4 regions of the Bacillus sp. N12A5 genome follow, and region 4 is predicted to be linked to each of the others. Evidence: predicted binding sites of a transcription regulator. Region 4 holds the regulator's gene; each other region holds the start of a gene.
What was found. Region 4 encodes Rex, which represses fermentation and respiration genes when NADH is low (regulators of the CRP and FNR family bind a similar motif). Its sites were predicted from a motif close to TTGTGAAATATTTCACAA; they were not measured.
Positions count from the first base shown of each region.

Region 1: MOC09_RS18010 (nitrate reductase subunit alpha) is a predicted target of Rex. The motif match lies at 4,455-4,472, and genes of this name have one in related genera.
Region 2: MOC09_RS01675 (DUF1641 domain-containing protein) is a predicted target of Rex. The motif match lies at 3,713-3,730, and genes of this name have one in related genera.
Region 3: MOC09_RS05645 (L-lactate dehydrogenase) is a predicted target of Rex. The motif match lies at 3,209-3,226, and genes of this name have one in related genera.

Region 1 is NZ_JALAMR010000019.1:23,588-29,524, forward strand. Features, by position in the region: gene argS (arginine--tRNA ligase) at 1-814, shown strand, start outside; gene narK (nitrate transporter NarK) at 949-2,136, shown strand; gene fnr (fumarate/nitrate reduction transcriptional regulator Fnr) at 2,235-2,951, shown strand; gene MOC09_RS18000 (YwiC-like family protein) at 2,985-3,704, opposite strand; gene arfM (Crp/Fnr family transcriptional regulator ArfM) at 3,848-4,324, shown strand; gene MOC09_RS18010 (nitrate reductase subunit alpha) at 4,538-5,937, shown strand, end outside.
Region 2 is NZ_JALAMR010000002.1:252,872-258,808, forward strand. Features, by position in the region: gene MOC09_RS01650 (DUF6282 family protein) at 1-166, shown strand, start outside; gene MOC09_RS01655 (ABC transporter permease) at 208-960, opposite strand; gene MOC09_RS01660 (phosphate ABC transporter ATP-binding protein) at 960-1,712, opposite strand; gene MOC09_RS01665 (multidrug resistance efflux transporter family protein) at 1,832-2,806, opposite strand; gene MOC09_RS01670 (cupin domain-containing protein) at 2,938-3,435, shown strand; gene MOC09_RS01675 (DUF1641 domain-containing protein) at 3,826-4,248, shown strand; gene MOC09_RS01680 (NAD(P)/FAD-dependent oxidoreductase) at 4,288-5,466, shown strand; gene uxaC (glucuronate isomerase) at 5,640-5,937, shown strand, end outside.
Region 3 is NZ_JALAMR010000004.1:69,788-75,724, forward strand. Features, by position in the region: gene MOC09_RS05630 (YfcC family protein) at 1-249, shown strand, start outside; gene MOC09_RS05635 (DUF6773 family protein) at 365-856, shown strand; gene amyE (alpha-amylase) at 1,113-3,092, shown strand; gene MOC09_RS05645 (L-lactate dehydrogenase) at 3,265-4,230, shown strand; gene MOC09_RS05650 (L-lactate permease) at 4,264-5,889, shown strand; gene bmr3 (multidrug efflux MFS transporter Bmr3) at 5,930-5,937, opposite strand, start outside.
Region 4 is NZ_JALAMR010000007.1:271,498-277,434, forward strand. Features, by position in the region: gene MOC09_RS09310 (CPBP family intramembrane glutamic endopeptidase) at 62-796, shown strand; gene MOC09_RS09315 (YdiK family protein) at 793-984, shown strand; gene tatC (twin-arginine translocase subunit TatC) at 1,216-1,980, opposite strand; gene tatAY (sec-independent protein translocase protein TatAY) at 1,987-2,160, opposite strand; gene MOC09_RS09330 (redox-sensing transcriptional repressor Rex) at 2,182-2,829, opposite strand; gene moaC (cyclic pyranopterin monophosphate synthase MoaC) at 2,826-3,338, opposite strand; gene MOC09_RS09340 (ABC-F family ATP-binding cassette domain-containing protein) at 3,464-5,392, shown strand; gene tsaD (tRNA (adenosine(37)-N6)-threonylcarbamoyltransferase complex transferase subunit TsaD) at 5,619-5,937, opposite strand, start outside.

The sequences.
Region 1 (5,937 bases), on a different contig from region 4:
TAAAGAAGACGGCGCGACTTGGTTCCGCTCCACGGCGTTCGGCGATGATAAAGACCGTGTATTGATCAAGAAGGACGGCACGTACACGTACCTGCTGCCTGATATCGCATACCATAAGGACAAGCTTGACCGCGGCTTTGATAAGCTGATCAACGTTTGGGGCGCCGATCACCACGGCTACATCCCGCGTATGAAAGCGGCAATCGAAGCGCTGGGCTATGAAAAAGGAACGCTTGAAGTAGAAATCATTCAGCTCGTACACCTTTACAAAAACGGCGAGAAAATGAAAATGAGCAAACGGACGGGTAAAGCGGTAACGATGCGCGACCTGATTGAAGAAGTCGGCTTGGATGCCGTTCGTTACTTCTTTGCGATGCGCAGTGCGGATACGCATATGGATTTTGACTTAGATCTTGCTGTATCAACATCTAACGAAAACCCTGTGTATTATGCACAATACGCACATGCCCGTATTTGCAGCATGCTTCGCCAAGGGGAAGAGCAGGGACTTAAGCCGGCGGCGGATCTTGATTTCAGCCATATTCAATCAGAAAAAGAATATGACCTGCTGAAAACGATCGGCGGCTTCCCAGAGGCAGTGGCGGAAGCGGCGGAAAAGCGAATTCCGCACCGTGTCACAAACTATATTTATGATCTGGCTTCTGCTCTGCACAGCTTCTACAATGCAGAGAAGGTCATTGATCCTGAAAATAAAGAGAAGAGCCGCGCACGCCTGGCTTTAATGAAGGCAACGCAAATTACGCTGAACAACGCGCTTCAGCTGATCGGCGTATCGGCTCCGGAAAAAATGTAATTGATGACGAAAGGGCAAAGTCTTCGGACTTTGCCCTTTTTTATGAGGAAAACGTGTGATGTAATTCACAATCCTGTTTGCTGAGTTTTTGTATGATAAGACTGATTATTGAATCATTGAAAGGGGCAAGCCAAATGATCAACCGTCAACACATTCAATTATCGTTACAGTCATTAAGCTTGGTGGCAGGGTTTATGGTTTGGGTTCTGATTTCATCACTTATTTCCCAAATCACATTAGATATTCCTTTAAGCAAAGGCGAGATTTCTTTGGTGACGGCGATTCCCGTGATTCTTGGATCGCTACTCCGCATTCCTTTAGGGTATTTGACGAACAGGTTTGGCGCGCGGCTGATGTTTATGATCAGCTTCATCCTGCTTTTGCTTCCGGTGTTTTGGATCAGTATCGCGGATTCTTTGTTTGACTTAATCGCGGGCGGTTTTTTCTTAGGGATCGGGGGAGCGGTATTCTCCATTGGAGTGACATCCCTTCCGAAGTATTATCCGAAAGAAAAGCACGGTGTCATCAATGGGATTTATGGAGCCGGAAACATCGGAACCGCCATTACCACATTTGCGGCGCCTGTTATCGCACAAACTGCGGGCTGGAAAGCAACCGTGCAGATGTATATGGTGCTGCTGGCTGTCTTTGCATTGCTGCACGTATTGTTTGGAGACCGGCATGAGAAAAAAGTGAATGTTTCCGTAAAAACTCAAATCAAAGCCGTTTATCGAAATCATATTCTGTGGTTTTTAAGCTTGTTTTATTTTATTACGTTTGGCGCCTTTGTCGCCTTCACCATCTATCTGCCGAACTTTCTGGCGGGGCACTTTGGGCTGAATCCAGCGGACGCCGGTTTGCGGACGGCTGGCTTTATTGCCGTCTCCACGCTGCTCAGGCCTGCGGGCGGATTCCTGGCTGATAAAATGAGCCCGCTCCGCATCTTGATGTTCGTATTTGCGGGGCTTACTTTATCAGGCATCATCTTATCATTTTCGCCGACGATCGGCCTTTATACGTTTGGGTCATTAACGGTGGCAGTCTGCTCAGGCATAGGAAACGGGACCGTTTTTAAACTGGTGCCTTTCTATTTTTCGAAGCAAGCGGGAATTACCAACGGGATTGTGTCTGCTATGGGCGGATTAGGAGGTTTTTTCCCTCCGCTGATACTGGCGAGTGTCTTTCAGGCAACAGGCCAATACGCGATCGGCTTTATGGCGCTTTCAGAAGTAGCGTTAGCGAGCTTTGTTCTTGTCATATGGATGTATTGGCAGGAAAGAATGAAAACGCACATGGAGAGAAACAGTCAGAGCGTCAACTAGCAATGGCATTCACAAGATTGTTAGTTTTTTCTGGGTGGGTGCAAATCAATTCACGTTACAATAAACATACGCAACGTGACTTTCTTCGAGGTGAGCTCATGAATTTTCTCTCTGTCCGACCATCTGATAGTGACTTTCTTTCCAGCAGTCTGCATGAATTGCTGGAATCAATCAGCACGAAAAGAAAAATGGAAAAACACACGTATTTGTTTCGAGAAGGAATGGATGCAGAAGAGCTTTATCTGATTCAATCGGGACTCATTGAAATCGGCAAGCTGACGTCTGACGGAAAAGACCTGACGCTTAGAATCTGCCAAAAAAACGATATCGTCGGGGAATTAACACTTTTTACTGAGGAACCGATATATATGCTCAGTGCAAAGGTGCTAGAGGATGGCGAGGTGCTCGTCATTAATAAAAACAAGCTGGAAAAGGAATTAATCCAAAACGGTGCTTTGACATTTGAGTTTATGAAATGGATGAGCACCCATCTCCGGAAAATACAGTCCAAAATCAGGGATCTGCTGCTTCACGGCAAAAAGGGTGCGCTCTACTCCACTCTTATCCGCTTATCAAACAGCTATGGGGTGGAACGAAGCGACGGCATTCTGATTAATATTACGCTGACAAATCAGGATTTGGCAAAATTTTGCGCAGCAGCAAGAGAAAGTGTCAACCGCATGCTGGGAGATCTCCGCAAACAAGGGGTTATTTCGATAGACGAATCCGGAAAAATTATTTTGCACAAGCGGGATTTTTTACGATGCGAGATTGAATGTGAAAACTGTCCGCTGGAGATTTGCAATATTGACTGAGAAAACCAAGGGCCGCTGGCGGTCCTTGGTTTTTCATCTTGTGATAAAGAGACACATGACGGCGAAAAAGACGCAGGCATTCACAATTTCCAGAATGCCGACCGTTTTGACAGGCCAATTCCTTCCGTGAAAAAACCATGCCCGCAAACTGCTTGGGACAAAAGCAAGAAATGCCCATCCTGCTCCGAGAAGAGCCGCTAGAAAGGGGAGCAGCAGGTGATATCCCCATGACCAGTATGCAAATGCCCTGTTTTTTCTCTCCCGTATCACCGACTTCACATAAAAGGAACTCCCGATAAAAAATAAAGCGGATTGCATGAATATAAACCAAGCCCAGCCGTCGAGTGTTCCAGTCCCCAGCCAGCAGCTTGCAAGCCCGCCTGAACAAAAGAACAAGACACCCGCAATATCATTCACTAGCGCCCGTTCGTTTTTTCGGCGGGCATAATACATATGGATGAGAAACAGCGGCAATAAAGAAACGCCAACCCAGAAGAGCGGCGGCTTATGAAAAACAGAGACAATCAAAAAGCAGCAGGCCGGAAAACCGTAAAACCATATCCACTTTTGATAGGGTTTGATTTGTTTCTTTTTCAAGGCGAGCGAAACGGGATAAACCGCCAAGTAAAGGAAAAGCCAGCCTAGGAAGAGCGGAATATGCCAGAAAACAGGGCCTCCCTTGACCATCCCGAGCAAAAATGGAATCAGCAGCATCGCCCATGCACCGTGCTGCTTCGGAATTAGCGCCTTCATCAAAATCCTCCTTTTTTATTTTATTATAAATGCTGTCATCCTCCAGATGAGTGACATTCATCATACAAGCTGTGAAATACATCACTGCTGTACAGGCTCAATCGGGCTACACTAAAGCTATCCTTAACACAGGAGGCTTTCCTATGAATCAGTGTGACTATTTATTTTTTCTGAAACAACTTCCCATGTTTAATGAAGTGCCTCAATCCATTGTCGAAACCTTGCTGAAAAATGGGACATTTATCTGCGGCTTATGTGATCAGTCTCCATCCTTTCTTCATTCTCAATCCGTCTATATTGTATTAAAAGGAAGTGTCCGTTTTATGGACAGCAGGCTCCCTGAAGGATCGAAAACCGTTGCGCTGTGGGAAAAAGGCGATGTGTTTCCGATTGATGAAAAAGGCGGGCTGTATTTATCGCCATTTATCTCAGTCAATGCCTCTCCTGATATTCTAATACTCAATATCCCTTATTACATATTTAAGAAAATGATGTCTTACAATGCGCAGCTGCAAATGAACTTTTTGGCCATGCTTCAGCAAAATGTCTTTTGTTCCTATCAATTATTTTTGCGGTACCTGCATACCTCACAGGATGAAAACGCCGAGCCCGGTTCCTAATGAGAACCGGGTGTTTTGATCTTACATGACAGGCGGCTAATGAGGAGGCCTTCCTGATCGCCGCGTTCATTACATCCTGTGAAAGTTCTTCCTTCTCCCATGTGTGAACATTTTGTGAAAAAAGCAGAGTGTGTGACATAGTTCACAAGGAAACACGCTGTCTCTGTTTATAGTGGAACTTAGCATCACCTGACTCGGAAGGAGTGAACTCTTATGAAGAAAAAGAAAATGAGTCCGTTGTTTAGGAGATTACATTATTTCTCTCCTATCGAACACCATTCAAATAAACATAGCCAAACCACCCGCGAAGATCGCGATTGGGAGAATGTATACAGAAACAGATGGCAATACGACAAAGTCGTTCGCTCCACCCATGGCGTCAATTGCACGGGGTCTTGCAGCTGGAATATCTATGTGAAAAACGGCATTGTCACATGGGAAGGGCAAAACCTAAATTATCCATCAACAGGCCCCGATATGCCTGATTTCGAACCGAGAGGCTGTCCGCGGGGGGCGAGTTTTTCATGGTATATCTACAGCCCGCTTCGTGTGAAATATCCATACGTGCGCGGTGTGCTGATTCATTTGTGGCGGGAAGCACTGCAGACGCATCAAAATCCATTAGAAGCCTGGAAATCGATTGTGGAAAACCCTGAAAAAGCGAAGTCCTATAAACAGGCAAGAGGAAAAGGCGGGTTTGTGCGTGCCGAATGGCCGGAGGTGCTGAAGCTGATTTCAGCCTCTCTGCTGTATACAGTGATGAAATACGGGCCAGACCGGAACGTCGGTTTTTCTCCGATTCCGGCTATGTCCATGATCAGCCATGCCTCAGGCTCCCGGTTTATGTCGTTAATCGGCGGCCCTATGCTCAGTTTTTATGACTGGTATGCGGATCTTCCCCCGGCATCCCCGCAAATCTGGGGTGACCAGACGGATGTTCCGGAAAGCAGTGATTGGTACAATTCGGGCTATATCATCACATGGGGCTCCAACGTTCCATTAACGAGAACGCCTGACGCGCATTTTTTGGCGGAGGCCCGCTATAAAGGCGCTAAGGTCATTTCGATCAGTCCGGATTTTGCAGAATCCTCAAAGTTTGCGGATGACTGGCTGAGTATCCGCCAAGGGACTGATGGGGCGCTTGCGATGGCCATGGGTCATGTCATTTTGCAGGAATTTTACGTGAACCAAGAAACTGAACGTTTTATTGAGTACGCGAAGCAATACACCGATTTTCCATTCTTCGTCACCCTGTCAAAGGAAAATGGCGTATATACAGCGGGCCGGTTTCTTCATGCGAAGGACATCGGGCGGCAGACAAAGCATGATCAGTGGAAGCCTGCAGTCTGGAATGAACAGACAGGCGCATTTGCCATACCGCAGGGGACAATGGGCTCGCGCTGGGATGGGCAGCAGAAATGGAACCTGCACATGATTGATGAAGAAACCGGGGAACCGATTGAACCCCGTCTCTCTGTGCTGGGAATAGAAGACGAAATCGGCACGGTGCACATCCCGTATTTTTCAAATGACGGAAACAAAGTGCTTGATCGGGATCTTCCTATTAAAAAAATGCACCTGAACGGTGAAGAGACGTACGTTACGACTGTGTT
Region 2 (5,937 bases), on a different contig from region 4:
ATCGACGGATTTCGGGCAGTTAAAAAATGGCACAGTGACTGAAGCATATACGGAATATTTGACAGAAGTAAAAAAAGCTGCTGAAGCAAACGGATTTGATTTTAATAAAAAAAGCGCTGATGAAATTTGTTATTTGAATCCAACTGCTTTTTTAGGTGTGAAATAAAGATGAGCCCTTCCCGAAAAGGAAGGGCTCATCTTTCTGTGTCATCCATTTTCCTTCAATTGCTGATGCACTGTAAATAATGAAGGGTATGTCAGTACGCTTAAGATCACACATGTCAGCGCGGCTGACGCCATTGTTGTAAAGACGATTAACAGCTGAAAACGTACCGCCTGAATCGGGTCCGCACCGGCTAGAATCTGGCCTGTCATCATGCCGGGAAGCTGAACAAGTCCGAGCGTTTTCTGGCTTTCCAGCGTCGGAATCATGCTCATTTTCATCGCAGAAGTAAGAATGCGCTGTATAGATTGCTTCGGTGTGCCTCCAAGAGACAATATTAACTGAATTTCTTCTTTACGCACGCCGACTTCAGAGTTGAGCCGGTTTAAAAACAAACTTGCGAGCACCATCGAATTTCCGATGACCATCCCGCTGATTGGGATGACATATCGGGCCGTAAGCGGGATGATATGAAGAGACAGCAGAATTCCCTGCGTCACAATTTCTACAATCGCTAACGCGGCGAACACCCTCCAAAACGAACCGATTGTATTTTTCTTTCGTTTGATCACATTTTGCGCTGCCACTGCCAGCATTAACAGCACCATCAGCACGATAAAAACAGGATGGTCTCCGCGAAAAATCAGCGACAGTACATAACCGATGATAAGCAGCTGTACCGCGGCCCGGATGGTGGCAATGATCATGTCTTTTTCTACGCCGGCTTTAAAGGATTTTGATAAAAACAAGGCGATCAAAACAAAGATCATCGTTAAAGAGAGGGAAAGGTAATCCATTACCGGGTTCCTCCCTTCAAAAATTCCTTGGCTGCTTCATGCAGCGGATTAGAGAAAAATGTTTCAGTTTCTGCAATTTCCAGCAGCCGTCCATCCGCCATAAACCAAATGGTATCGGCTACTCGTTTTGCCTGCTCCATGTTATGGGTCACCCACATGACTGTCCATTTTTTCTCTTGATGCTGACGTTTAATCAGCTCTTCAATCTCAAGAACAGAAACCGGGTCCAAGGCCGACGTGATTTCGTCAAGCAATAAAATAGAGGAAGGATTTGCGAGTGTTCTGGCCAGTGACAGCCTTTGCCGCTGTCCGCCCGATAAGTCCTTGGCGCTTCTGTCTAACAGCTCTGGCGGCAGCCCTATAAGAGAAGCGAGCTCTTCGGGGGAGTATAGCTGGGATTGATGCAGCCTTTGCACGAGACTAAGATTGTCACGCACTGTTCCGTCGAGGACGGGAGCCGATTGAAACGCGAGAGCTGCCGTTCGCCTCAGCTCATTGACATTCCAATCCCTGATTTCCTTTCCGTATATGTTCACTTCGCCGTGATCCGGCGTTCTCATTAAATTGCACATGGACAGAAGGGTGCTTTTGCCTGAACCGGAAGGGCCTAAAACAGCTACGATTGCGCCCTGTTGAATGTCTCCGGTGACATCCTGCAATACATCATAGGCTTGTCCATCTTGTTCATAGCTTTTTCTGACTGATCTAAAGGAAATGGCTGGTATGTTTTGTGTTTGATCATTTGCTTCCATTACAATAATCACCTTTCAGTATAAGTAGGCTGAACCTATATTTAAATATAACGTGAAACCGATGCCTTTTGGTAGAAAAAATAAAGGAGAACAGGCTTTCACCTATTCTCCTGCTCAAACTATGCGGTCAGGTTTGGCTGTGTTTTCTTTTTCGGTTTTCTCGGCTGTGAAGCAAAGGTATGTAATACCATCCCCGCAATAATAATGAATAAACCGGCAAATGATAACAGGGACGGAAAAACGCCTGACAGCAGAACAATTTCACCAAACAGCGCGAAAATCACTTCACCGGACTGAGTGGCTTCAACGGCCGCGAGTTTCTGCGGGTTGTCTCTTACCATATCAGTGGCCCAGAAAAATAAAACCGTCGCAATGATGCCTGAGCTGACGGCAACGATAAAGGATTGAACGGTTTGCCCTGCTGATGGAAGGCCGTCTGACCACCAGCCGTAAGCCGCCAGTATAAGCCAGAACGGAAGGCTTGCCAATGTCATTCCCAGCACGCGCTGAAATGTATCAAGCCGGCCTCCGTATTCTTCCAGCATTCTCCGGTTTCCTAACGGATAGGCAAAAGCCGCAATAACAACCGGCAGCACACTGAAAAGCAGCATCTTCCCTGAAAGCGATTCTGCATGCTGAAGCTGAATCAGCGCCGCTCCGATCAGGATGATCACGGAAGTGCCAAGTGATACTAGGGGAATCTTTTGCCGAACGAGTTGCGGACCACCCGGCATGTCTTTTTTGACATAGAAAAAAGGAGATAAGAGCACACCGGCTACAATGGTGATTTGCCAAGTTCCGGCTACAAGCCATCCGGGACCGTAAGCAGCCGCAAAGGTAATCGGCGCGTAAAAAAGCACAAAACCGACAAAACTCCACTTGATCCAAAAGAACGGCTTTTTCCTCATCTCTTGTAAAAGAGGAGCGAATGTCCCTCTCATGATGACTATCAAACATAAAAAAGGCACCATAAAAATAAAGCGCAGCGAAGAGCTCCAAAGCCAGCTGCCTCCGGATAACTCCATCGCCCTGTTTAAAATAAAGGTAACGGCGAAAAAGAGTGAAGCTAATATTCCGATAATGATTGCTTTCATGATATCCCTCATTTTGGCATTATTTTTTATACTATACTATTCGGTATTATTCAGTTCAATGGAATCGTGAGAAAAACATCAGGTTTTGCGAGCCGCTAGGTGTGGAAGACAAAAAATAGGAGGTGACATTGATGGGAACAAAGACACAGACGTACTTCTTTCAGGATGACGGCAGGATTCCGAATCACCCAAATTTTCCGCTCGTTCGGTATCAAAACGCGTTCAGGGATACGAGTGAGGCAGAGCGGACCGTCAACTGGCATGGCTGGTCAAACAGCTGGTCAGGCAGTGTTTTTCCATACCATCATTATCACAGCAATACACATGAAGTGCTGATTGCTGTCCGCGGAGAGGCCATGATTCAATTTGGGGGAGAGAAAGGGGCCGTCATTCCTTTCTCATCCGGTGACGCTGTCGTGATTCCAGCCGGAGTCGGCCATAAAAAGCTAAGTGCTAGCTCAGATTTTACCGTCATCGGCGCATATCCGGGGGGCATTCAGTATGATATGAAGACGGGAGAGCCAGATGAACGGAAGGAAGCGATGAAACAGATCAAGCAGGTGCCGCTGCCGGCGAAAGACCCGATCACAGGAAAAAGGGCTCCTCTTTTGGAAATATGGGTAAAGTGAAGGGGAGAAATTGCTGGATTGTCAATAACTAGTGCCAGAGAAACGATATGACACGAGCTCCAAATAAATTAATTTCATAATCGAAGCAATTCACGTTCAAATTTTGTTCAAAAAGTGTTATCATATAGAAGGTAATCGAATTGGAGTTTTTTGTGTTTGCTATTTTCAGAGAGAGTAAAGGATTTTGACTTATTCAATTGTTTATTTTTGAGATAAAAATAATACTGAATATGGCAAGATGAAAAACTGGGTAGTAAACATTTATTTTTGTAAATGATTGTGCATGAATTCACAATCCTTATTCTTATGCCTTCAAGCGTGAGATCAGGGAGAGGCACTACCCTTTCCAAAAAAAATCAGCAAACTGCTTATAGTAAAGGAGAATTGGATATGCCAGAAACAATCGATCAAACAAATGCGTCTGTCAGCCAAAGCCAGCAAGATCTTATTGATCAGCTATTAAAGCCAGAAGTTCAAGAATCACTGACTGTTTTAGTTGACCAGCTTCCGAAGCTGACTGAGTTAGTGAATATTTTAACGAAGTCTTATGATTTCGCTCAGTCTGTAGCAACTGACGAAGTGCTAAAAAGCGACACAGTCGGTGCGATCACTGAAATTCTTGAGCCTGTAAAAGAAACGGCGAAAGAAGTAGCTGCGACTGCAATCGAAGCAAAAGACCGTGCAGAAGCAAGCAACGAAACGATTGGACTGTTCGGCCTGCTGCGCATGCTGAAGGATCCTCAAGCTCAAAAGCTGTTCCGTTTTGCTAACAGCTACCTTGAAGTGATGAACGAACGCGAAAACCAAAAATAATCTCAGATACAAATTGATATAAAGGACGGAGGATATACGATGTCAAAACATATTGTCATTCTAGGCGCTGGTTATGGCGGAGTTCTTTCTGCTCTAACAGTTCGCAAACATTACACAAAAGAACAAGCACGCGTGACAGTGGTAAACAAATACCCAACTCACCAAATCATTACGGAATTACACCGCCTTGCAGCAGGCAACGTGTCTGAAAAAGCGGTTGCAATGCCATTAGAAAAACTTTTCAAAGGCAAAGACATTGATCTTAAAATTGCGGAAGTAAGCTCTTTCTCAGTAGATAAAAAAGAAGTTGCGCTTGCTGACGGTTCTACATTAACTTATGATGCGCTTGTTGTAGGACTTGGTTCTGTCACAGCTTACTTCGGCATCCCAGGTCTTGAAGAAAACAGCATGGTATTGAAATCTGCTGCTGATGCGAACAAAGTCTTCAAACATGTTGAAGATCGTGTGCGTGAGTACTCTAAAACGAAAAACGAAGCAGATGCAACAATCCTTATCGGCGGAGGCGGCTTAACAGGCGTTGAGCTTGTCGGTGAGCTTGCTGACATCATGCCAAACCTTGCGAAAAAATACGGCGTAGACCATAAAGAAATCAAACTGAAACTGGTTGAAGCAGGTCCGAAAATCCTTCCTGTTCTTCCGGATGATCTTATCGAACGTGCGACGACAAGTCTTGAAAAACGCGGCGTTGAGTTCTTAACAGGTCTTCCTGTTACAAATGTAGAAGGCAACGTGATTGATCTGAAAGACGGATCAAAAGTTGTTGCCAACACATTTGTTTGGACTGGCGGCGTACAAGGTAACCCATTAGTCGGTGAATCAGGCCTTGAAGTGAACCGCGGACGTGCGACAGTAAATGACTTCCTGCAATCTACATCTCACGAAGATGTATTCGTTGCCGGAGACAGCGCTGTTTACTTTGCTCCAGATGGCCGTCCATACCCGCCAACTGCACAAATCGCATGGCAAATGGGTGAGCTGATTGGTTACAACCTATTCGCTTACTTAGAAGGCAAAACGCTTGAAACATTCAAGCCAGTAAACTCTGGTACACTTGCAAGCCTTGGACGCAAAGACGCGGTTGCCATCATTGGTGCTAATTCTACACCGCTTAAAGGTCTTCCTGCTTCCTTGATGAAAGAAGCAAGTAACGTACGCTACTTAACACACATTAAAGGACTATTCAGCCTGGCTTACTAATCCTTTCTTGTGGATCAGACATTGCCAAAAGCGTTCCTTCGGGGATGCTTTCCGGCAATGTCTTTTTTTGTTTCAAAAAAAGACATTGATCCTAGAGGAATATAAAGGTAAAATAAGACTAAATCAAAATGTTAACGTTAACATTTTGAAATAGAATGAAAGACGGTGAGGACATGGAACCCTTTATGGGCGAAAATTTTTTGTTGAAAAATGAAACCGCTGTCAACCTCTATCACCATTACGCGAAAGACATGCCGATTATTGATTACCACTGCCACTTAAGCCCGAAAGAAATCTATGAAAATAAGACATTTCAAAACATCACGGAAGCCTGGCTGTATGGAGACCATTACAAATGGCGCATTATGAGAGCCAATGGGATTGAAGAGACATACATTACAGGCGATGCGACTGATGAAGAGAAATTTATGGCTTGGGCGAAAACCGTGCCTATGGCGATCGGCAATCCCC
Region 3 (5,937 bases), on a different contig from region 4:
CCCATCCTGGCACCGCTCGCTGATTTGATGGGAATTACGAGACAGGTTGCAGTGGAAGCGGTTATGCTTGGAGAAGGAGTCGTCAACTGTGTAAATCCGACATCCGGCGTCCTTATGGCGGTGCTTGCCGCCAGCGGCATTCCGTATATCAAGTGGCTGCGGTTTATGGTGCCGCTTGCTTTGATTTGGTTTTTGATCGGGCTTGTCTTTATTGTGATCGGCGTCATGATCAATTGGGGGCCGTTTTAACGATTGCTGCCCGCCGGCTTGTACGGCGGGCTTTTGAGTTATTCATTGCAGAAGCGCAGGCTGTTATTGTAACATGTAAGCCATAAGCCATTCGTAAAAATGCGGGAGGAAGGTCATGAATAATCTGCGTAATAGACTTTCAGGCGTGAATGGGAAAAATAAGAGAGTAAAAGAAAAAGAACAAAAAATCTGGTCGGAGATTGGGATGATAGCGGGTGCTTTTGCGCTTCTTGATGTGATGATCCGCGGCATTATGTTTGAATTTCCGTTTAAAGAATGGGCTGCAAGCCTTGTGTTTTTGTTCATGATCATCTTATATTACTGCATCAGGGCAGCGGCATCTGGAATGCTCATGCCGAGAATAGACACCGAAGAAGAACTGCAAAAACGGGTGAAGCAGCAGCGAATAGAATCAATTGCGGTCGCCTTTGCAGTAGTGGTGCTTACGATGTACGACAGGGGGATTCCCCATACATTCTTCGCTTGGCTGAAAATGATCCTTCTTTTTATCGTCTGCGGCGGCGCTCTGTTTCTGCTTCGGTATGTGATTGTGAAGCTGGCTTACAGAAGGGCGATAAAAGAAGAAGCAGAGAAGAAATCATCTTAGTGAGATGGTTTCTTTTTTTGTTTGTGAGGGGAACGTCTCACAGTTCGGGGGCAGCGTTTTCTATTTGGATAGGAATATAGATTTGAATTCTCTCTATCAAGTTGTTTTGCTGGGATGAATGTGATAATTTGAAATGTAAGCGTTAACAAAATTCTCCAGACTTCACATTCGTTTGAAAGGAGGAAGCGGAAGAATTAGTAAGAGGGATTTTTGACTCCACAGTAAGTTTTTAAAAATCAAATAAGGAGTGTCAAGAATGCTTGGAAAACGTTTTAAAACCTCTTTACTGCCGTTATTCGCTGGGCTTTTATTGCTGTTTCATTTGGTTCTGGCAGGACCGGCGGCTGCGGGTGCTGAAACGGCGAACAAATCGAATGAGCTTACAGCACCGTCGATCAAAAGCGGAACCATTCTCCATGCATGGAATTGGTCGTTCAATACGTTAAAACACAATATGAAGGATATTCATGATGCAGGATATACAGCCATTCAGACGTCTCCGATTAACCAAGTCAAGGAAGGGAACCAAGGGAATAAAAGCATGTCAAACTGGTACTGGCTGTATCAGCCGACATCGTACCAGATTGGCAACCGTTACTTAGGGACCGAGCAAGAATTTAAAGACATGTGTGAAGCCGCTGAAGAGTATGGCGTAAAGGTCATTGTTGATGCGGTCATCAATCATACCACCAGTGATTATGCTGCCATTTCCAATGAGATTAAGAGTATTCCAAACTGGACCCATGGAAACACACAAATTAAAAACTGGTCTGACCGATGGGATGTCACGCAGAATTCATTGCTGGGGCTGTATGATTGGAATACACAAAATACACAAGTGCAGTCCTATCTGAAACATTTCTTAGAAAGAGCATTGAATGACGGCGCAGACGGATTTCGATTTGATGCGGCCAAACATATAGAGCTTCCGGATGATGGGAATTACGGCAGTCAGTTTTGGCCGAATATCACAAATACATCTGCGGAGTTCCAATACGGAGAAATCCTGCAAGATAGTGCCTCCAGAGATGCTGCATATGCGAATTATATGAATGTGACAGCATCTAACTACGGCCATTCCATAAGATCTGCTTTAAAGAATCGCAATCTGAGCGTGTCAAATATCTCCCATTATGCATCTGATGTGTCTGCGGACAAGCTAGTCACATGGGTGGAATCGCATGATACGTATGCCAATGATGAGGAAGAGTCTACATGGATGAGTGATGACGATATTCGGTTAGGCTGGGCAGTGATTGCTTCTCGGTCAGGCAGTACGCCTCTCTTCTTTTCCAGGCCTGAGGGCGGCGGAAATGGTGTGAGATTCCCAGGGATAAGCCAAATAGGCGACCGAGGAAGCGAGCTATTTAAAGATCAGGCCATCACTGCGGTCAACACATTTCACAATGTAATGGCTGGCCAGCCTGAGGAACTCTCGAATCCGAATGGAAATAACCAGATATTCATGAATCAGCGCGGGTCACATGGCGTTGTGCTGGCAAATGCAGGTTCATCCTCTGTCACCATCAATACGTCAACGAAATTACCTGATGGCAGGTATGCTAATAAAGCTGGTGCCGGTGCATTTCAAGTAACGGATGGCAAACTGACAGGCACGATCAATGCCAGATCTGTGGTTGTTCTATATCCTGACGATATTGCAAATGCGCCTCACGTCTTCCTTGAGAATGTCAAAACAGGAGTCACCCATTTTTTCAATGATCAACTGACGATTACCCTGCGTGCAGATGGGAATACAGCAAAAGCTGTGTATCAAATCAATAAAGGGCAAGAGACAGCGTTTAAGGATGGAGACCAACTAACGATAGGAAAAGGAGATCCATTTGGAAAAGCATACACCATCACATTAAAAGGAACGAACAGTGAGGGCGTAATGAGGACTCAGGAATACAGCTTTGTAAAAAGAGATCCGTCTTCGGCCAAAACAATTGGCTATCAAAATCCAAACCATTGGGGCCAAGTAAATGCTTATATCTATAAACATGATGGGGGCAGGGCGATAGAATTAACCGGATCCTGGCCCGGAAAACCTATGGCTAAAAATGCAGATGGAATTTACACGCTGACGCTGCCTGCGGATACGGATACAACGAACGCCAAAGTGATTTTTAATAATGGCAGCGCCCAAGTGCCCGGTCAGAATCAGCCCGGCTTTGATTACGTGCAAAACGGGTTATATAATGACTCAGGCTTAAGCGGTTCACTTCCTTATTGAGGGCAAGCGATCAGAGGAAAAAATCAAAAGAAACCATCCTAGATGGTTTCTTTTTTGTTCATAAATCAGACAAAACTTTTCTCTTGCAATAGTTTGTGAAATGTTGCACAATATAAATGTGAAACACTTCACAAACAACATCAGAGAAAAACATACCCTGGAAGGATGATTAATGATGAACAAACATGTAAATAAAGTAGCTTTAATCGGAGCGGGTTTTGTTGGAAGCAGTTATGCATTTGCGTTAATTAACCAAGGGATCACAGATGAGCTTGTGGTCATTGATGTAAATAAAGAAAAAGCAATGGGCGATGTGATGGATTTAAACCACGGAAAGGCATTTGCGCCGCAACCGGTCAAAACATCTTTCGGAACATATGAAGACTGCAAGGATGCTGATATTGTCTGCATCTGCGCCGGTGCAAATCAAAAGCCTGGTGAGACACGCCTTGAATTAGTAGAAAAGAACTTAAAGATTTTCAAAGGCATCGTCAGTGAAGTCATGGCGAGCGGATTTGACGGCATTTTCTTAATCGCGACAAATCCTGTTGATATTCTGACTTACGCTACATGGAAATTCAGCGGCCTGCCAAAAGAGAGAGTGATCGGAAGCGGCACAACACTGGATTCTGCGAGATTCCGTTACATGCTGAGCGAATACTTTGGCGCAGCGCCTCAAAACGTGCACGCGCATATTATCGGAGAGCACGGTGATACTGAGCTCCCTGTCTGGAGCCACGCGAATGTCGGCGGTGTGCCTGTCAGTGAACTCGTTGAGAAAAACGATGCGTACAAACAAGAGGAGCTAGACCAAATTGTAGATGACGTGAAAAACGCAGCTTACCATATCATTGAGAAAAAAGGTGCGACTTATTATGGCGTTGCGATGAGCCTAGCCCGCATAACAAAAGCCATTCTTCATAATGAAAACAGCATTTTAACTGTCAGCACATATTTGGACGGGCAATACGGCGCAGATGACGTGTACATCGGCGTTCCGGCTGTCGTAAACCGCGGAGGTATTGCAGGCATTACTGAGCTGAGCTTAAATGAGAAAGAAAAAGAACAGTTCCTTCACAGCGCAGGCGTCCTTAAAAACATTTTAAAGCCTCATTTTGCAGAACAACAAGTCAACTAAAAATGCAACTATAGAGTAAAGGGCTGATTGTCAATGTGGGAGCAGTTGTATGATCCGTTTGGAAACGAGTATGTGAGCGCACTCGTGGCGCTCACTCCGATTCTCTTTTTTCTATTGGCTTTAACTGTTTTTAAAATGAAAGGCATTCTTGCGGCATTTCTTACCCTAGCCGTCAGTTTCTTCGTCTCTGTTTTGGCATTTCATATGCCGGTTGAAAAAGCAATTTCTTCTGTTTTACTTGGAATCGGGAGCGGGCTATGGCCGATTGGCTACATCGTCCTGATGGCGGTGTGGCTGTATAAAATCGCAGTGAAAACCGGTAAATTTACCATTATTCGTTCCAGCATTGCCGGCATTTCGCCTGACCAACGATTACAGCTATTATTAATTGGTTTTTGTTTTAACGCGTTTTTGGAAGGCGCGGCCGGTTTTGGTGTTCCGATTGCGATTAGTGCGGCACTGCTCGTCGAACTTGGATTTAAACCGTTAAAAGCGGCGGCGCTCTGCTTGATTGCCAACGCAGCCTCCGGAGCCTTTGGGGCGATCGGGATTCCTGTGATCACAGGGGCGCAGATTGGTGATTTGTCTGCTCTTGAGCTGTCACGGACTTTGATGTGGACGCTGCCGATGATCTCATTTTTCATACCGTTTCTGCTTGTTTTCCTATTAGACCGAATGAAAGGAATCAAACAGACATGGCCTGCCCTGTTGGTTGTGAGCGGTATCTATACAGCGGTTCAGACGCTGACAATGGCGGTGCTCGGGCCGGAATTAGCAAACATTTTGGCGGCCTTATTCAGTATGGGCGGGCTTGCGCTCTTCCTCCGCAAGTGGCAGCCGAAAGAGATCTACCGTGAGGAAGAGGCCGGCGATGCTGGTGAGAAAAAGGCATACAGTGCCGCTGACATTGCGAAAGCGTGGTCTCCCTTCTACATTTTAACTGCGGCGATCACCATCTGGAGCCTTCCTGCCTTCAAAGCGCTTTTCCAAGAAGGCGGACTGTTATATCAGACAACCCTTCTATTGAAAATTCCTTTTCTGCATCAGCAAATTATGAAAATGCCGCCGATTGCGCCATCTGCCATGCCGTTAGATGCAGTCTTTAAAGTCGACCTGCTGTCAGCGACTGGTACAGCAATTTTAGCGGCAGTCATCGTGACAGGGCTGTTCAGCCAAAACTTCTCTTATCGGGATGCCTTTGCTTCCTTGAAGGAGACTGGAAAAGAGCTGTGGGTGCCGATTATGACGATCTGCTTCGTGATGGGATTTGCCAATCTGGCCAACTTCGCAGGGCTCAGCTCTTCAATTGGGTTGGAACTGGCGAAAACAGGAGACTTGTTCCCGTTTGTCAGTCCAGTTCTCGGCTGGATCGGAGTGTTCATTACGGGTTCTGTTGTCAGCAATAACGCTTTGTTCGGACATTTGCAGGTTGTCACCGGAGCGCAGATCGGTGCGGGTTCTGATTTATTGTTAGCTGCAAATACAGCGGGCGGGGTGATCGCGAAACTTGTTTCTCCTCAGTCTATCGCCATTGCCGCCGCAGCGGTAGGCCAGACTGGCAAGGAATCTAAACTGTTTAAACGGACAGTGGCGTACAGCCTGATTCTGTTATTGATCATTTGTATATGGACGTTTATTCTAGCCAAATTAGGAGTGTAATAAAAAAAGCAGTACATGCCAGCCATGTACTGCTTTTTTGTTAATTTG
Region 4 (5,937 bases):
CCGATTATGTTACAATAGCTGTAGATGAACGAAACCCACTTAACAAAGGAGTACATACCATTTGAGAAAACAGTATTGGTTTATTATTTTGACATATATCATCATGCAGTTTTCCGCATTAATCGCGATTCCCTTGTTATTTAAATTCGGTTATGCCGGAGGACAGCCTACAAATGAAAATATGCTGCATGCACAAGGATTATGGTCCGTCATCAGCTTTATCGCCTGTCTCGTTGTTGTTCTGCTGATTCTGAGAACCGTTCCGAAAGAAACGCTGCGAAACGGACAGAAGGACTCAATCGGACTTTCTATCCTTTGGGCGATAGCCGGTTTTTTCATTGCCCTTTTCTCTCAAGGAATAGCAGGCTCTATTGAATATTATGTTTTTGGCATCGGAAGAGAATCAGAAAATACACAAGCGATTCTGGATGTCATTCAGGCAGTCCCGCTCATGATTATCGTTTCTTCCATCGTCGGGCCTATATTAGAAGAAATCATCTTCAGAAAAATCATTTTTGGGACGCTGTACGAAAAAACGAATTTCTTTTTCGCAGGACTGATCAGCTCGGTTATTTTCGGTATTGTTCACGCTGATTTGAAGCATCTTCTTCTATATACAGCGATGGGCTTTACCTTTGCATTTTTATATGCGAGAACAAAACGGATATGGGTGCCGATTTTCGCCCATTTAATGATGAATACATTCGTCGTCATCATGCAGCTTGAGCCTGTTCGGAATTACCTTGAACAGCAGAGCACACAAATGCAATTGATTATTGGAGGATTATTTTTATGAGAAACCCGGTAGTTTGGGGAATGATCTACTTTGCCGTAGGATGCATCTTTACTTATCTTGCCGCAAGCTCGCCAGGCAGCATGTGGTCGTTTTACTCCATCCTGCTGATGGTGTTCGCCGCTTACAACATCAGCATTTCTTTTAAGATGTTCGCCTTTTCATTTAAAATCAAAAAGAACCAAAAATAAAGAAAATCCATTTCTGAATGAGAAATGGATTCAAATTAAATCCTAAAACGGCTTTCGTTTTAGGATTTTGTCATTTTCAGCGTGATTGAAAACCCTTGAAGTCTAGGAAAGGCGAGCATTGGAGCGGAGCGAATGTTTTCATTCGTGAGCACCAACGCACAGGCTTGACAACGAATGCAGGGGTTTGTCAATACGCTGAATCCATTTCTCGCAAGAGAAATGGATTTTTTATTATTGCCCCGAAGACACATCCTGATCGGCTGTACTGCTTTTCTGCGCTTTCCGATAGGCGGCCTTCGATATCAGAATACTGATTTCATATAAAATCAAAAGCGGGACTGTAACCATCATATGGGACAGAAGCTCAGGCGGTGTAATCAGGGCTGCGATCACCAAGAGCGTAAAATACGCATACTTTCTGATTTTCGCCAAGAACATCGGTGTCACAATTCCGAGCCTAGTCAAAAACATGAGGATGACCGGCATTTGAAACAGCAGTCCAAACGGAATCGTCAGCTGCAGCAGAAAATGAAAATATTCATTAATTCCGATCACCTGATTGACATTCAAGTCCTGAGAGATCCGCTTCATAAAATCAACAACAAAAGGAAATAAAATATAATATGAAAAAGATAAGCCCGCTAAAAACAGCAAAATAGAGATCGGAATGTAGCTGAGCGTTACTTTGCGCTCTTTCTCATAGAGGCCCGGGCTCACAAAAGCCCAAAGCTGATAAAGAATAACCGGCGAGGTCAGGACAATGCCGATGATAAACGCAAACTGCATAAACACATAAAGCGGGTCTGTCAGGTTAAACGCGTTAAGCGTAAGCTGCTTCGCTTCATCTGTTTCTTGCAGATACACAATAATCGGCTTCGCTAAAAAGAATCCCGCGATAAAGAAAACGACAAACGCCAGCGCTACAATCAGCAACCGTTTTCGAAGCTCAGCAATATGCTCCAGCAGCGACATTTGATTCACTTTCATTCGAGTCATCCTAACTTACTGATCTTCTTTCTTTTTTTCCTCTTCATCACTCGTTAATCCTTTAGTAGCGTTTTTGAATTCACGAAGTGTGTCTCCCGCAGCTTTCCCCAGTTCAGGCAGCTTTTTAGGGCCGAAGATAATCAGAGCAACGATTGCGATAACAGCAAGGCTTCCAGGACCGATCGGCATATGTGGGCTCCTCCTTTCCCTCTATTCGATTTCCTCTAAAACTGAATAATGCTTCAAGAAATAAACCAGTGACTGAAGCTCAACTGCTAAATCTATATGATGAATTCGAATGTGTTCCGGCACATTCAAACGGGCCGGCGTAAAATTAAGAATGCCCTTGATTCCTAACGCGACCAATCTGTCTGTAATCGATTGAGCGGCAACTGCTGGCACTGTAAGAATGGCAACTGATTCATCTTTCACGTGTTGTTCAAGGTCATCAAGGTTATAGACGGGCACGCCGCCTACCTCAGTTCCTATTTTACTCTCATTTATATCAAAAGCCATAGAAATTTTTGTGTTATTATTTTTTGTGAAATTGTAGTGAAGAAATGCCGTTCCCAAGTTCCCGACACCGATCAAGATGACGTCTGTCATCTCATCCTGATCAAGGGTTTTTCGGAAAAAAGACAGCAAATAATCCACATTATATCCGTATCCTTTTTTGCCAAGAGCTCCAAAATAGGAAAAATCCCTCCGAATCGTGGCAGAATCAACCTTTACGGCATCACTGAGTTCAGCGGATGATACACGCTGTTTTCCTGACGCATGCAGATTCTTTAAAAAGCGATAGTAAAGCGGCAGCCGTTTTGCCGTCGCCTGCGGAATTTTTGATTGATCCTTATTCATTTTTGGTCCTCCAAATTATACTCGGATAGTTCTCTTTTGAAATCACCGTTTTTCCCGCCTGTCTTCTCCAGCAAGAAAGTAGGGCCGATGACCATTCCCTTATCAAGGGCCTTGCACATATCGTAAACGGTAAGAGCGCACACCGATGCAGAAGTGAGCGCTTCCATTTCCACACCTGTACTCCCTTTCGTTTTGACCTGTGCTTTTATATGAAGTATAACTTCTGCTTCTTTTATTTTCCAGTCAAACGATATATCTACCCCGCTCAATGAAAGCGGATGGCACATCGGAATGATATTCGACGTTTGCTTTGCGGCCATAATGCCTGCCACCTGTGCGACAGCCAGTACATCTCCTTTGCCGATATCGTGACTCTGTATTTTCTCGTACACCTCATTCTTCATGTGTACGCTTGAAACAGCCGCCGCAGTACGGACAGTCGAAGATTTTTCGCTAATATCCACCATCTGGGCTCTGCCCTGTTCATTAAAATGAGAAAATCCATTCATATTAAAACGCTCCTTAAACAGATCATACACTATTTTCTTCTCTATGTCTTATATGGCCAATGTATTGTTTGCTGACTTCTGGTTCATAAGCTACACTTAACTTATTATAGCAGAGGTGAAATAATATGATGATCTTACAAATTAATCAGCTGTCCAAATCATTTGGTGCTGATACTATTTTAAACAATATAAAGCTGGAAGTCAGAAATCGTGATCGCATCGCCATTGTCGGAAGAAATGGCGCGGGAAAATCCACGCTTCTTAAAATTATCGCAGGCCAGCTTTCGTATGAAAAGGGCGAAATCATTAAACCGAAAGATATTACAATGGGATATCTTGCCCAGCATACGGGCTTGGATTCTAAGCTTACCATAAAAGAAGAGCTGCTGACCGTTTTTGACCACTTAAAAGCAATGGAAAAAGAGATGCGGGCTATGGAAGAAAACATGGCGGCAGCTGATCCCGGTGAATTGGAAAGCATCATGAAAACCTACGACCGGCTTCAGCAGGAATTCAAGGATAAAGGAGGCTACCAATATGAAGCGGATGTCAGATCTGTTCTTCACGGCCTCGGCTTCAGCCATTTTGACGATTCAACACAGGTGCAAAGCCTCAGCGGAGGCCAGAAAACAAGGCTGGCCCTGGGGAAGCTTCTATTAACACAGCCTGATTTGCTCATTCTCGATGAGCCGACAAACCATCTGGATATTGATACGCTAACCTGGCTAGAACATTATTTGCAAGGCTATTCAGGCGCCATTCTCATCGTATCGCATGACCGTTACTTTTTGGACAAAGTGGTGAACCAAGTATACGAAGTTTCCAGAGCCGAAAGCAAAAGGTATCACGGCAACTACAGCGCTTATCTCGACCAAAAAGCCGCGCAGTATGAAAAAGATCTGAAAATGTATGAAAAGCAGCAGGATGAAATCGCAAAGCTTCAGGACTTCGTGGATCGAAATTTGGCGAGAGCCTCTACCACAAAAAGAGCGCAAAGCCGCCGAAAGCAGCTTGAACGAATGGAAGTCATGTCAAAACCGCTCGGCGATGAAAAATCCGCAAGCTTTCATTTTGATATTACAAAACAGAGCGGAAATGAGGTCCTACGCGTTCAGGATCTCACAATCAGCTATGAAAACCAGCCGCCGCTTTTAACAGAGGTATCGTTCATGCTCACAAGAGGAGAAAGCGCTGCGCTTGTCGGCCCTAACGGAATCGGTAAATCGACATTGCTGAAAACATTAATGGACACCCTAAAGCCAGATCAGGGAACAATTTCTTACGGCTCAAATGTCAGTGTCGGCTACTATGACCAGGAGCAGGCTGAGTTAACTTCTTCTAAGCGTGTCCTTGATGAGCTGTGGGATGAGTACCCCGGTCTTCCTGAGAAAGAAATCAGAACTTGTCTCGGAAATTTCTTATTCTCCGGAGATGATGTACTGAAACCCGTCCATTCATTGAGCGGGGGCGAAAAAGCAAGATTGGCCCTTGCTAAGCTGATGCTTCAAAAAGCCAATTTTCTTATCCTTGATGAACCGACAAACCATCTGGACTTGGACAGCAAGGAAGTTCTCGAAAACGCGCTGATTGATTATCCAGGCACACTGTTATTTGTCTCACATGACAGATATTTTATTAACAGAATCGCCACAAGAGTATTGGAGCTTTCTCCAAACCATATAGAGGAGTATCTGGGAGATTACGATTATTATACCGAGAAAAAAGCAGAGCAGTTGGAATTGGAGAAAATGAATCAGCAAGAGGAAACTGAAAAAACGCCAGCTGCGGTAAAGTCCGACTCCAAACGTTCATATGAAGAAGAAAAAGAATGGAAAAAGAAAGAACGCCAACGACTCCGGCGGATTGAAGAAATAGAAGCCGCTGTTCAAACCATTGAAGAAAACATCAGTCACAACGATGAATTGCTATGTGACCCTGAAGTCTATCAAGACCATGAAAAGGTACAAGCCATCCATGCAGACAACGAGAAACTCAATCTGGAGCTGGAATCTCTTTTGTCCGAATGGGAAGAACTATCCACAGAAGAAGCTTAAAAAAGTCAAGCACCTCTTTTTTAGAGGTGCTTTTTATCCACAGAAAATAACCTTACAAGCAAACAAAGTAAGCGCTTTATGCACATTATCCACAAAATATTCTGAATTTATCCACTTTACTAACAGTGTCTTCAGTCCTTTATCCATCTATGTCTCCATAATTATTCACAGATGTGTGGATAAATTGTGAATTATCTGTTAATAACAGATAAAAAGTCTCACGCCATTATGTCGTGAGACTTTGATAAGAAGTCAATTCAAGGCCAGGCTGGCCGTTCATATCATAGGCACCGCGAATGCCCTTCTCAAAAGCAATTGTGCCAGCAGCAGCGATCATCGCAGCATTATCAGTACATAACGCTAACGGAGGAATGACAAGCTTAATCTCTTCATGCTGGGCAAATTCCTTTTCTAATGCAGCTCTGAGGCCTTTGTTAGCAGCTACTCCTCCGGCTAATAGGACCTGTTTAACACCATATTCCTTTGCCGCACGCGCTGTTTTGGTCACTAAGACATCAATCACGCTATTTTGAAAGCTTGCAGAT